DNA from 3 places in the Nonomuraea maheshkhaliensis genome. Region 2 is predicted to be linked to each of the others. Evidence: riboswitches for the same ligand, from Rfam matches in the RefSeq annotation. Region 2 holds a riboswitch; each other region holds the start of a gene.

Region 1 (4,063 bases), on a different contig from region 2:
GGCCGTAGTCGCGCAGGATCGTCTCGTACCAGACGCCCAGCGGCCACCTGACCAGCTCGGTGATCGCGGTGATCAGCACGACGCCGAGGATCACCCGCAGCCACCACGGGCCTTTCAGCCGCCCTGTCACCTTCGCGCCGAACGGGGTGGCGACGAGGAGGCCGGCGAAGACGAGGGTGAGGGCGAGCGAGAGGTAGGCGGGCAGGCTGGTGACCGCGTCGAACGCGCGCGCCTTCGCGATCTGGGCGGCGGTGAAGTCGCGGGACGGGTCCGGCGGCCCGCCGGTCAGCGCCTGCCAAGGCGTGCTGAACGCGGCCACGGCCAGGACGGCGAGGCCGAGCAGCACGAGCGTGATCGCCGCCGGCCGCCCGAGGCCGCCGCCGGAATCCGGCTCCCGCTCCCCCACAGCTCCCTCCTCCCCTCCGTACGGCCTGCCACGCGTCTCTCCAGCGCCAGCGGGCCCTGGGGCGGGCTGTGGGACGAATTCCGGGGCGGAGGTGGTGTCGCCGGGTCCGGGTGGGTTCGTGGCGGTCACCGCCGTCGTGGCGGCGTCCGGGGGCTCGTCCCGCCTCGGTGAGTCCTCCGCGTCCTGCCGTTCGCTCATCTGGCTCCCCTTCACCCGAGCTGATCCCGCACGTACGCGCGCCACCGTGCCGTCAGTGTGGCGACCGTGAGTCCCCGCGCGGCGAGCGCCCGGTCGGCGCCTGTCGTCCTGGCCGCGCGGTAGAGCCTCACCAGCGTCTCCTCGCCGAACCGGTCGGCGAGGAAGCGACACGCCAGCCACGCCTCCTGGTACGCGCGCGCCGGCCGCGCCGGGTCCCGGCCGTCCGCCGCGAAGTCCGCGGAGCCGGGCAGCGCGTCCGGCAGGCGTCCCGCGCGCACCTCGGCGGCCAGTTCGGCGGCGACGGTCGTCACGGGCAGCCCGGCGTCGCGGTAGCCCACGTAGTCGGCGAACCCTTCGTACAGCCAGATCGGGAGCCCGTCGGTGCCCGCTGCGACGTGGGTGAGCTCGTGGGCGAGCACGACGTCCTTGCCGGTGGGGGTGAGGGTGGCGAAGAGCTCGGGAACGACGATCACGCGCCCGCCGTCCGCCATCGCGGCCAGCCCGTCGACCCGGGCCACGCGCGCCAGGCGGGCGGCCTCCTGGGCGGAATCCGGCACGATCACCAGCGGGCGCACCGGCCTGCCGAGCACTCGGGCGACCCTGAGCCCCGCCCTGTCGGCCCTCACCGCCAGCTCCTCCAGCCCGCCGCCACCGCTGCCGCCGCCGTCCTTGCCGTCCCCGCCCTTGCCGCCGCCCTTGTCGTCGTCCGCAGCGCCGCGGGCGTCTTCACCGCCGCTACTGGCGCCGGAGCCCACGACCGTGGAGAGCCGTCCGCGGCGGATCACCGTGCCGCGGCCCGGCCAGAGGTCGCGCGCCTCCGGGGGAAGGATCGGGGAGTCGTGGAGCGGCGCGCCGCCGGAGGCGATGAGCAGCAGGCAGGCCACCACGGCTCGTCGGCTCACCTGCTCGGACACGAAGCCCGATCGTAGCCGGACCCGCACGGACTTCATCCCGGCCGAGCCGGCGCCGCCCTCACCGGCCCGGTCCGCACCGCCGTTCCGGCCGCCCGGCCCGTCGGGGGCGCCATCGGGACGTGCCATGGGGTCTTGTACGTGCCTGGTGGGTGGCCGTAGGTGCGCTGTGAGGGCCGGGGACGAGCCGCGGATGGGCCGGGGACGGGCCGTGGGCGGCCCTGGACGTGCGAGAGCCCCGTCCGGATCCGGGAAGGCTTTCCGTGGATCCGGGCGGGGCTTCTTCACATGCCGGGACGGACCGCGCCGACGAATGACGACCGGCGCCAACCGCCCAGCTTGTCGATGCGCACCCGTTCGCCTGTCCGAGGCGAGTGGATCATCTTGCCCTTGCCGACGTACATGCCGACGTGGCCGAGCCCGTTGAAGAACATGAGATCACCGGGCTTCAACTGCCGCCAGGAGATCTTGTTCCTGATGCGGGCGAACTGGCTGCTCGCCACCCGCGGGAGCTTCACTCCGGCTCGCTTCCAGGCGAACTGGACGAGACCGGAGCAGTCAAACGAACCAGGTCCTGTGGCTCCGTACCGGTACGGGTCACCGATCTGGTTCTTGGCCACGGCGACGGCCTTGCGGGCCTTCGCTTGCTGCCGAGCGACCTTGGCTGCCCTTCGCTGGGCGGCCGTGACCTTCTTCGAGGTCTTGGCGGTGGTTTCCGCCTTCACCGTCGTGACGGTCGATTCGCTCGTCGTCTCCGCCTGAGCCGTCGGAGCAAGGAGGATGGCACCTCCGGCCGTCACGGTCATGGTGAGCGCTACGCCACTCAGGGCAAGGCGGGACAGACGGGGGTTATGCAGGGAGCTGGACAGGATTTCTCCTTGTGTCTTCCACGAACGCCTACCGGGTTAGCTGACGGATTCGGGCCTGGAAGTCGCCCTACGGCGCGATACGCGCGCCGATTCACCCCTGATCCCTGGGGAAACGTGGGATCGCTGGGTCCCCGGCTCCGTGCCTCCTGGCTGCACGGATTCGGCAGGTCGAAGCCCCGGTGAAATGACATGGGGATATCGGGGAACGACCGGCGGATTTCTATCTGTCGCACATCGGGAGGGGACCGATGCGGGTTCGCGGGGCCATGGCTTGTGCACCGCGACGACGCCAGAAGCTACGCCGGAAGTTCAAGGATCGGCAAAGCGTGAGCCCGGCTGTAAAGATCAGACAGAGGACTTTGTCAGATTCGAAACCCCTGCTGGAACACCAGGTTATGTTATGGAAATGTGACCCTGCTCACACTTGTGCGAGCCCAAGATTGTCAGGCCCAAGTTGTCGCTTATGTCACAGATTTCCCGCTTAAATCACGCGTTCGGGGCCCGGGAGCGCTCCCGGGACTTCTGACCGGCTTGAGGGACAGTCGCGGCAGATTTCCGGATATGTACGGCGGCGGCCGTAGGCATCGGCACAGGCCGCGAGGCGATTCCAAAACGCGACTCCGCCTCGTGAACGATGATCCATAGTAGGAAGAGGCGGAAAAAATCCCGCCGCCGGCCGAGAGCGGCCGGACGACGGGACAGGAAACCAGTCGCTACGGACGCACGGCCCCCACCAGCGTGCTGCCGTACGACGAGAGCTTGACCACCTTGACGACGTCACCCGTCTGCGGCGCGTGCACGATCTGCCCGTTGCCCGCGTAGATGCTGACGTGCCCGAGCCCCGCGCTGAAGATGAGGTCACCGGGCTGCAGCGACTTGAGGTCCACCTTGCGGTTGGCCCCCCACGCCCACTGCTGCCACGTCGTACGGGGCAGCGAGACCCCGGCCGCCCGCCAGGCCGCCTGGGTCAGCCCCGAGCAGTCGTACGAGCTCGGCCCCGTGGCGCCGAACCGGTACGGCTTGCCCACCTGCGCGAACGCGAACCGCAGCACCGCAGCCGCGCTGCCCGAGGCGGGGCCGGTGTACTTCAGGCCCACGCTGTTGGGGTTGCCCGGGTTGTAGGCCCCCAGTTTCTCCAGCAGCTTCTTCTGGTCCTTGATCAGCTTGAGGATCTCCGCGCGTTCCTTCTCGACGGCGTCGCGCTCCTTGTCTGCGTCCTGCAGCGCCTTCTGCGCCTTGCCCCGCTCGACCTTCAGGCCCCGGTTCTCCCGGTCGAAGGCCGCCAGCTTCTCGGCCTTCTCCTGCGAGACCTGCCCGGCCAGGGCCAGCCCGGCGAGCATGTCCTGCGGGTTGGGCGAGCCGAAGATGCCGGGCCACGAGGTGACGTCGTTGCCGGCCTGATAGCTGGAGACCGCCATGCCGACGACCTCGGCCCGCAGGTCCGCGACCGTGGCCAGCTTGCGCTTGTAGCTCGCGTTGAGCTCGCCGTACGTGGACTTGGCCTTCTTGTAGCGCTCGGTCGCCGTGTTGTAGCGGTCGACGACCTTGTCGGCCTTGTCGTTGAGCTTGTCGAGCTTGGCCTTCGCCTGCGCGAGCGTGGGTTTGGGGTCAGCCGTGGCCGCCCCCATGGGGATCAGCATCAGCCCGAACGCGAGACCCGTGGCCACCGGCACCCGGCC
Region 2 (4,063 bases):
CGGTGCTGCTGGCGGTCAGAAGGCTGGCCGCCTCGGGACTGCTCGCCGAGCCGGAACCCGCCGGCCTGCCCAAACGCGGCCAGCACGAGGCGGCGGGGCGACCGCCGCACGATCCCGGGGCGGCCCCCCAGCCGCTGGGGCCGCCCGTCACGGGCGATCCGACCGATCTGGCGCTGCTGATGCGGCTGAAGAAAGCGCTGGAGGAGCTGTCGTGAGGTTCCCCTCACTCAGGAGGAGGCCACCGGTGGAGCTACGACAAGAGGTGCTGGAGGAGATGACGCTCCTCCGCGGACGTACGCCGGACGTGGCCGGCAGCGTCGCCTGCACGGTGGACGGCCTGCCGATCGCCTGCGACCTGGAGAGCCGTACCGGCGAGCAGATCGCGGCGCTGTCGGCGGCGCTGCTCGCGATGAGCAGGCGGATGCTGGTCATCACCGGCCAGGGGGCCCTGGAGGAGACGCTCATCTCCGGCACCGCCGGTTTCGTGGCCTTCTACGCCGCCGGCCCCACCATCGTCCTCACGGTCCTGGCCGGACCCGGCGCGAACGTCGGGCTGCTGCGGCTGGAGGGCAGGAAGACGGCCGCCGCGGTGGCCGCCGTCGCAGCACGCAAACACTGAGCGGAACCCGTTCAGAACACGACAAGGGAGGAAGAAACATGGCCGGAATGGACGTCTCTCTCAAGGAGATGATGAGCATCGACGGCACGGTCGGCGCGGCCATCGTCGATCACGGCAGCGGCATGGCGCTGGGCACGCTGGGCGGCTCCAAGGACCTCGACCTCCAGATCGCCGCGGCCGGCAACACCGAGGTGGTCAAGGCCAAACTCCGCACGATGGACTCGCTCGGGCTCAAGGAGAGCATCGAGGACATCCTGATCTCGCTGGGCACCCAGTACCACATCATCCGCCCGATCACCGGGCGCGGCGGCAAGGGGCTGTTCCTCTACCTCGCGCTCGACCGCTCGCGCGCCAACCTGGCGCTCGCCCGGCACCAGTTGCGGGGCATCGAGGAGAAGCTGGAGATCTGACAGCGCCGTGGCCCGCGCGCGGCGCGGGCCACGGCTCGCCGCCTCAGGCGGAGGTCAGTTTGGTGATCTCGGCGGTGAAGGCGGGCCAGAGCTCGCGCGGCAGGTCGTGCCCCATGCCGGGGTAGGTCACCAGCCGCGCTCCCGGGACGGCCGCCGCCGTCGCCCGGCCGCCGGCCACGGGGACGAGCGGGTCGGCCTCGCCGTGCAGCACCAGCGTCGGCACGCGCACCCCCTTCAGCCCCTCCGTACGGTCGCCCGACGCCATGATGGCGGCGAACTGCCTGGCCGTGCCCGCCGGGTCGAAGCTGCGGTCGAAGGAACGCCCGGCCATCTCCGTGATCCGCTCGCGATCCAGCTCGTAGCCGGGCGAGCCGATGACCGCCCACCGCTCCACCGCCTGCTCAAGCGCCGACTCGCGGTCGGCGGGCGGGCGGCCCATGAGCGCCGCGGAGGCGGCCTCCGTGGGCGGGGCGACGGACGGGGCGGGGGTGGACATGATCGAGGTCAGGGTCAGCACCCGCTCGGAGTGGCGGATGGTCAGCGCCTGGGCGATCATGCCGCCCATCGAGGCCCCCACCACGTGGGCGGACGGCCAGCCGAGCACGTCCATGAGGGCCGCGGCGTCGTCGGCCATGTCGTCCAGCAGGTAGGGGGCGGGCGCTCCCGCCGCGGGCACGCCCGCGTCGTGGAAGTGGGTGGACAGCCCCACGTCGCGGTTGTCGTACCGGACGACGTGGTGCCCCTGCTCCGCGAGGAGCTCACAGAGCCCTTCGTCCCATTGGATCAGCTGGGCGCCGAGGCCCATGATGAGGAGCAGGGGCCGGCCCTGCGGTGAGCCGAAGCTCTCGTAGGCGATGTCGATGCCGTTCGCGGCTGCGCGGTTGGTCACGAAGACCAGAATGACATTCTGGTCTTGACTCCGCAAAGGCGGACGTCGGGGGTCAGCCCTGGGATCAGCTCTGAGCCTCGTCCTGCGGCGGGGTGGCCGGGTTGTGGTCACGCTCGGCCCACGCGCGGGTCGAGAACGGGACCGGGTAGTTCTTCTTGCCCGGGCCGTCGCCCCACTTGGTGATGACGTAGTCGATCTCGATGTGGCCCTGGCCGCCGACGCCGTCCACGCCCAGCGTGCTGGAGTTGAACCGGCCGCCGGTCAGCTCGGCGAAGGTCTTGGCGTCGAGGTCGAGCATGATGCCCCGGTTGGAGGGCTCACCGGGGCCGCGGTCGCCCACGAAGAAGGGCAGCTTCTTGCCCTTGTACATCACGTACCCCTCGGTCATGAGGGGCCAGCTGGGGCTGGCGGCCAGCCCTTTCTGCATGGGCTTGCCACTGGCGGGGAGGCCGGTGTCGCCGGCGCGGCCCGAGGCGTCGTCCCAGAAGTACGAGGCCGTGGTGGAGCCCTTGAGCAGGACCTTCTCGTCCGTGCCGGTGGCGGCGTGAGCGGCCGGGCCGGCGATGGTCAGCGTGCCGATGGCGATTGCGGTAAGGAGGGTGAGGGAACGCAGGCCAGAACGGGCAGACATGAAAAGGTAAACCCTTCGCGAGGGGACAAGGGAGTTTGCGCCCATGGGGGAATGGCGCGTAGCGGGAAATCACCTGACGTCGCTACGCGATACGCAAAATGACGAGCCTTTGGAGAAGGGGGCCGCTCTAGTAGGCGGCCGGCACGCGGTCCGGGGGTGTGACACGCTGATGCATGGGGTATTCGGTCCTCTCCATCACGCCTACCGGGTTAGCTGACGGGTTCGGGCGTGGAGATGCCCTACCGGCGTGTGGCCGGATTCACCCCATGAGGTGGGTCCCCGGTTCCCTGGGTTCGGGATTCGGCGCCAGTCGGCAGTCTCTTTGGGTAAGGACTAGGTCACCGGCTGGTAATGGCCGTTACTCTAACTATGGAAACGGACATACGCAAACGTTCCACCACGAACAGGTCGAAAGATCTACCTTCGTCCGGGAATGAAGAAGGGGGCACGGGCATGCCGTACCCCCTCGGATTTTTCCGCCTCAGCCGCCGCTCTTGCGCCTGAACGATCTCTTACTCGCAGCCGGACCGTGCGCCCCGTGGATCTTCGAAGGGTCGACGCCCCTGCCACCCGCGCCCGAGCCCGCGGCCTGGCTGCGCTTGCGCTCCAGTGCCTCGCGGAACTTGCGCTTCATCTCGTCCTCGGGAGTTTCGCTGACTTCCGGCTCCGGTGTATCCGCCATGAGGACCTCCAAGGTGTTGGGGACACTGACAGCTTCGCATGACACCGCTTACGACGCGAAACCGGCCTCGAGGCGGTTCAGGCACGGCAACCCTCACCGCTCTCCGGACGCGGTGAAGGCCAGCAGCCGGAACACCGGATCGGCGGCGCCGTCGCGCCCCTGGCCGTGCCCCGCGAACCGGGCCTCACCGCTGAGCACCAGCCCGTGCCCGGCGGCCACCTCGACCACGAGTTCGGCCCGGTCCGGCGGATCCTGCCGCCCGCCGGGCCCGTGCGCGGCCCGCTTGTCGACCGTCGTGACGAACACTCCCCCGGGCCGCAGCACCCGAGCGGCCTCGGCGATCACCGGGCGGGCGTCGTCGAGCAGGTGGAGCAGCCAGATCGTGGTGACCGCGTCGACCGAGCGGTCACGCACGGGAAGCCGGCGCCCGTCGCCCAGGACCACGTCGATCCGGCCGGCGGCCACCCCGGCCATCCCGGCCGAGGCGTCCACACCGAGCACGCGCAGCCCGAGCCCGGCCAACTCCCGGCTCACCAGGCCGGTGCCGCAGGCGATGTCGAGCAGCGTCCCCTCGCCGGGCAGGCCGTGCGCGGCCTGGCCGGCGAGCATGCCCGTGCCGACCAGATCGTGCACGGCCTGGGCCGCTGCTCTGGCGCGGGGAAGGCCGCCGCGGCTTTCGTCGTAGGAGGCGGCCTCGCGGTCGTAGTTGAGCACGGTTTCAGGGTAAAGGGGTTCCTTTGCGTTCCTGGTGTTGCTTTGGAGCGGTCCAGGATAGGGATACGCCAATGAGACTCCTCGGTCGTGACCTCGCGATGGATCTGGGAGCCGCGAG
Region 3 (4,063 bases), on a different contig from region 2:
CGCCGCCTGCACGTCGACACGCTCTTCCTCGGCGTGCACGGGATGAGCGTGCGGGCCGGGTTCACCACGCCCAACCTGCTGGAGTCGGAGACCGACAGAGAGCTCGTGACGGCCGCGACCAGGCTGGTCGTCCCGGCCGACCACACGAAGTGGAACACGGTCGGCATCAGCACCATCGCCGAGCTGAGTGAGGCCCACGTGGTCATCAGCGACGCGGGGCTGCCCGAGGACGCACGCACCGACCTGGCCGAAAGGGCCGGGCAATTGATCATCGCGGAGGGCTCGCAGTGAAGCGCACCATCACCCATCTGGCCGACGGCCGGGAGCTGATCTACTTCGACCGGCGGGACGACGCCGACAGGAGCGCGATCGACCGGCGGACGCTCGACCCCCGGCCGGTGGCCTCCGAGCTGCGCTACGACCCGCTGACCGAGGAGTGGATCGCGGTCGCGGGGCACCGGCAGACGCGTACGTTCCTGCCGACCGGCGGCACGTCGGAGTGCCCGCTGTGCCCGTCGTCGGACGAGCGGTCGACGGAGATCCCGGCGCACGACTACGACGTGGTGGTGTTCGAGAACCGCTTCCCCTCTTTCTCCACAAATTTCGGGACTTATCAGGAGGTGGGCGGACTGAGCGAGGTCCGTCCGGGCGTGGGGAGGTGTGAGGTGGTGTGCTTCACCTCCGACCACTCCTCCTCCTTCTCCAGGCTCTCCGACGCCCAGGTGGAGCTGGTCATGGAGGCGTGGGCCGACCGCACGGCCGAGCTCTCCGGGATCGACGGCGTGGAGCAGGTCTTCTGCTTCGAGAACCGGGGCGAGGAGATCGGCATCACGCTCGCCCATCCGCACGGCCAGATCTACGCCTACCCGTACGTCACGCCCAAGGCCAAGCTGCAACTCGGCGCGGCTGCCCGCCATCGGGGGCCGGGCAACCTGTTCGCCGACGTGCTGGCGGCCGAGCGGGCTGCGGGGACGCGGGTGGTGGCCGCCAACGAGCTGTGGACGGCGTTCGTGCCGGCCGCCGCGCGCTGGCCGTTCGAGGTGCACGTGTATCCGCACCGGCAGGTGCCGGACCTGGCGGCGCTCACGGAGGAGGAGCGGGCGGCGTTCGCCCCCCTCTACACCTCGGTGCTGCGGGCCTTCGACGGGCTGTTCGGCGTGGTGATGCCGTACATCTCGGCCTGGCACCAGGCGCCCGTACGCCAGGACAGGGAGCTGGCCTACCTGCACCTGGAGCTGTTCAGCATCCGGCGGGCGCCGAACAAGCTGAAGTTCCTGGCCGGCTCGGAGTCGGCGATGGGCGCCTTCGTCAACGACGTGCTGCCGGAGGAGGCGGCGCGCATGCTTCGATCACAAGTAGATCACTAATTGATTTCCTCTTAAGGTCGCATGACTCGTGATCTACCACTAATATCCCCATAAGCACCGGCCATAACAGCCGTCGCTTGCCTAATCCCGGGCGCGTGGCCCGGGAGCCGGGGACCCGAAACCGCACCTGGGGTGAATCCGCTTCGGTGGTAGGGCGCACTCCCATGCCCGAACCCGTCAGCTAACCCGGCCGGCAGAGGGAGAGGAACACCTACGTGGCGGCTTCGTCCCCCGCGACTCTTGCCATCGGTCTGATCACCGCCGCCGCCGTCGCCGTCCTTCCGGCGATTCCGGCGTCCGCCGCCCCCAAACCCTCGGAGGCGAAGCTCCGGGCGCAGCTCAAACAGCTCAACACCAAGGTCGACAAGCTCATCGAGAAGTACAACCTCAGGCGCGTCGAGCTGGCCAAGGCCCAGCAGGCCGCCGAGGCGGCCAAGGCCAGGCTGGCCACCGCCGAGCAGACGCTGGCCACGGCCGAGCAGCGGGTCGCCGAGATCGCCCGCCTGCGTTACCAGAACGCCGATCCTTCGCTCCCCTTCCTGATGACCCCCGAGCGCGGCAGCAGCGCCGCCCTGCTCGAACAGCTGACGGCCGAGCAGCAGGCGGTCGTGCAGAGCGTGGCCAAGGCCAAGGACGACAAGGAGAAGGCCAGCAAGGAGGCCGCCGCCCTGGCGACCAGGATCAAGGCCGACGCGGCCGAGGTGGACAGTCAGCGCGACGACGCCGAGAAGGTCATCGACGACATCGAGGACAAGCTCAAGGATCTGGTGCCGTTCGCGACGGGCCGCAACTCCGACGGTTCGTGGGCGCCGCAACTGCCGTCCGGCCCTGACCACATCACCCCGCGGACGCGGCTGATGAAGGCCCAGGTGGCCAAGAACTTCGCGCTGCCGTTCTCCGTGGGCTGCTTCCGCGCGGGCGCGAGCGGCGAGCACCCGCTGGGCCGGGCCTGCGACTTCATGATGAGCACGGGCGGCTCGATGCCGTCGGCGGCCAACAACGCCCTCGGCGACCGGCTGGCGGACTGGGCGCTGGCGAACAAGGGCAAGCTGGGCGTCAAGTACGTGATCTGGAAGCAGCGGATCAACCACGGGTCGGGCTGGCGAACGATGTCGAACCGCGGCAGCATCACCGAGAACCACTTCGACCACGTGCACATCTCGATGAACTGACGCCGGGAAAGCCGAACGGGGCCCCTGCCGAGGAGACGGCACGGGCCCCGCGTCATGTTCAGGGGGCGTCAGTTGGTCAGCGTGAGCGGGTTGACCAGGTCGGCGTAGACGAGCAGACCGGCCATGATCATCATCACGATCGCGAGCGCGTACGTCAGCGGCAGCACCTTGGCGATGTCGACGTAGGCCGGCTCCGGCCGCTTCATGACCTTGGCGTACGCCCGCTTGATGCCCTCCCACAGGCCCCCGGCGACGTGACCGCCGTCGAGCGGCAGCAGCGGGATGAGGTTGAACATGCCGATCGCCAGGTTGAAGCCGGCCAGCAGGTTGACGAAGATGGCGATCTTCTTCTCGGTGGACAGGTCGGAGGCGAGGATCTCGCCGCCCATGCGGCCAGCGCCGACCACGCCCACCGGGCCCTCGGGGTCGCGCTCGTCGCCGGAGAAGGCCGCGTGCCAGACGCCGACCATCTTCTCCGGCAGGTTGAGCAGCGAGCCCGCCACCCGGGCGGTCAGCTCGCCCATGTAGCCGACGACCTGGCCGAGGCTCTGCTTCTCCATGACCTCGGTGGGCAGCACGCCGAGGAAGCCGACGTTCTTGTCGATCTTCTCGGGGTCTTCGAGGTTGGGCCGGTCCTGGGCGATGAGCGTGACGCTGAGCGTCATCGGCTTGCCGTCGCGCTCGATGCCGAGTCGCACCGGGCCGGGGCCGTGGGAGCGGATCAGGCGGGTGGCGTCGTCCCAGGAGCCGATCTTCTGGCCGTCGAAGGAGACCATGCGGTCACCGGGCTTCATGCCGGCCTGGGCGGCGGGCGTCAGCTTGTCGCCGGGCGCGCACTGGGCGCGCTGCTCGGAGATCGGGATCACGCAGGTGTGGGTCTCGGGCGAGACGATCGGGGCCCAGGCGGGCAGGCCGATGCCGACCAGCAGGATGCTGAAGAAGACGAAGGCGAGCACGAAGTTCATCGCCGGGCCGCCGGACATGATGATGACCTTCTGCCACCACTTCTTGCGGTAGAAGACGCGGTCTTCGTCGCCCGGCCGCACCTCTTCCTGCGCGGCGTCGCGGGCCGACTCGATCAGGCCCTGCCACGGGCCCGTGGCGGTGCTCCTGAGCTTGCCCGGCTCGTCGCCGGGGCGGGGCGGGAGCATGCCGATCATGCGGATGTAGCCGCCGAACGGGATCCACTTGATGCCGTATTCGGTCTCGCCCTTGCGCCGCGACCACGCCGTGGAGCCGAAACCCACCATGTACTGGGTCACCCTGACGCCGAAGATCTTGGCCGGCACCAGGTGGCCGAGCTCGTGCAGCGCGATGGAGACCATCAGACCGAGGAGGAAGAGGATGATCCCCACGACGTAGAGCCAGTTCATCGAGGTGTGCTCCCGGCAGACGACAGGACAGACGAAGGGTCCGACAGCCCCAGAGTAGTCGAACTCGCCACACCGTACGGCTTACCGGTTCCGACGGGCATTGACAGTGCGCGATCAAGCGATCACGCTGGGAGAACGACGGAGGGGGACG

What was found. Region 2 has a riboswitch for cyclic di-AMP ahead of ABFX54_RS39620 (hypothetical protein). Riboswitches for the same ligand answer to the same signal wherever they lie in the genome.
Region 1: another riboswitch for cyclic di-AMP. It lies ahead of ABFX54_RS42460 (C40 family peptidase); the one in region 2 lies ahead of ABFX54_RS39620 (hypothetical protein).
Region 3: another riboswitch for cyclic di-AMP. It lies ahead of ABFX54_RS23990 (coiled-coil domain-containing protein); the one in region 2 lies ahead of ABFX54_RS39620 (hypothetical protein).

What each region holds. Positions count from the first base shown of each region.
Region 1 is NZ_BAAAMU010000102.1:690-4,752, reverse strand. Features, by position in the region: gene ABFX54_RS42470 (M48 family metallopeptidase) at 1-406, opposite strand, end outside; gene ABFX54_RS42465 (gluzincin family metallopeptidase) at 616-1,644, opposite strand; gene ABFX54_RS42460 (C40 family peptidase) at 1,800-2,321, opposite strand; cyclic di-AMP (ydaO/yuaA leader) riboswitch at 2,395-2,560, opposite strand; gene ABFX54_RS42455 (C40 family peptidase) at 3,098-4,063, opposite strand, start outside.
Region 2 is NZ_BAAAMU010000086.1:35,684-39,746, forward strand. Features, by position in the region: gene ABFX54_RS39600 (hypothetical protein) at 1-215, shown strand, start outside; gene ABFX54_RS39605 (roadblock/LC7 domain-containing protein) at 245-619, shown strand; gene ABFX54_RS39610 (hypothetical protein) at 658-1,029, shown strand; gene ABFX54_RS39615 (alpha/beta fold hydrolase) at 1,073-1,918, opposite strand; gene ABFX54_RS39620 (hypothetical protein) at 1,983-2,549, opposite strand; cyclic di-AMP (ydaO/yuaA leader) riboswitch at 2,733-2,865, opposite strand; gene ABFX54_RS39625 (DUF5302 domain-containing protein) at 3,031-3,231, opposite strand; gene ABFX54_RS39630 (class I SAM-dependent methyltransferase) at 3,325-3,945, opposite strand; gene ABFX54_RS39635 (rod shape-determining protein) at 4,017-4,063, shown strand, end outside.
Region 3 is NZ_BAAAMU010000035.1:72,788-76,850, reverse strand. Features, by position in the region: gene ABFX54_RS24000 (DeoR/GlpR family DNA-binding transcription regulator) at 1-291, shown strand, start outside; gene galT (galactose-1-phosphate uridylyltransferase) at 288-1,367, shown strand; cyclic di-AMP (ydaO/yuaA leader) riboswitch at 1,436-1,577, shown strand; gene ABFX54_RS23990 (coiled-coil domain-containing protein) at 1,583-2,539, shown strand; gene ABFX54_RS23985 (M50 family metallopeptidase) at 2,608-3,912, opposite strand.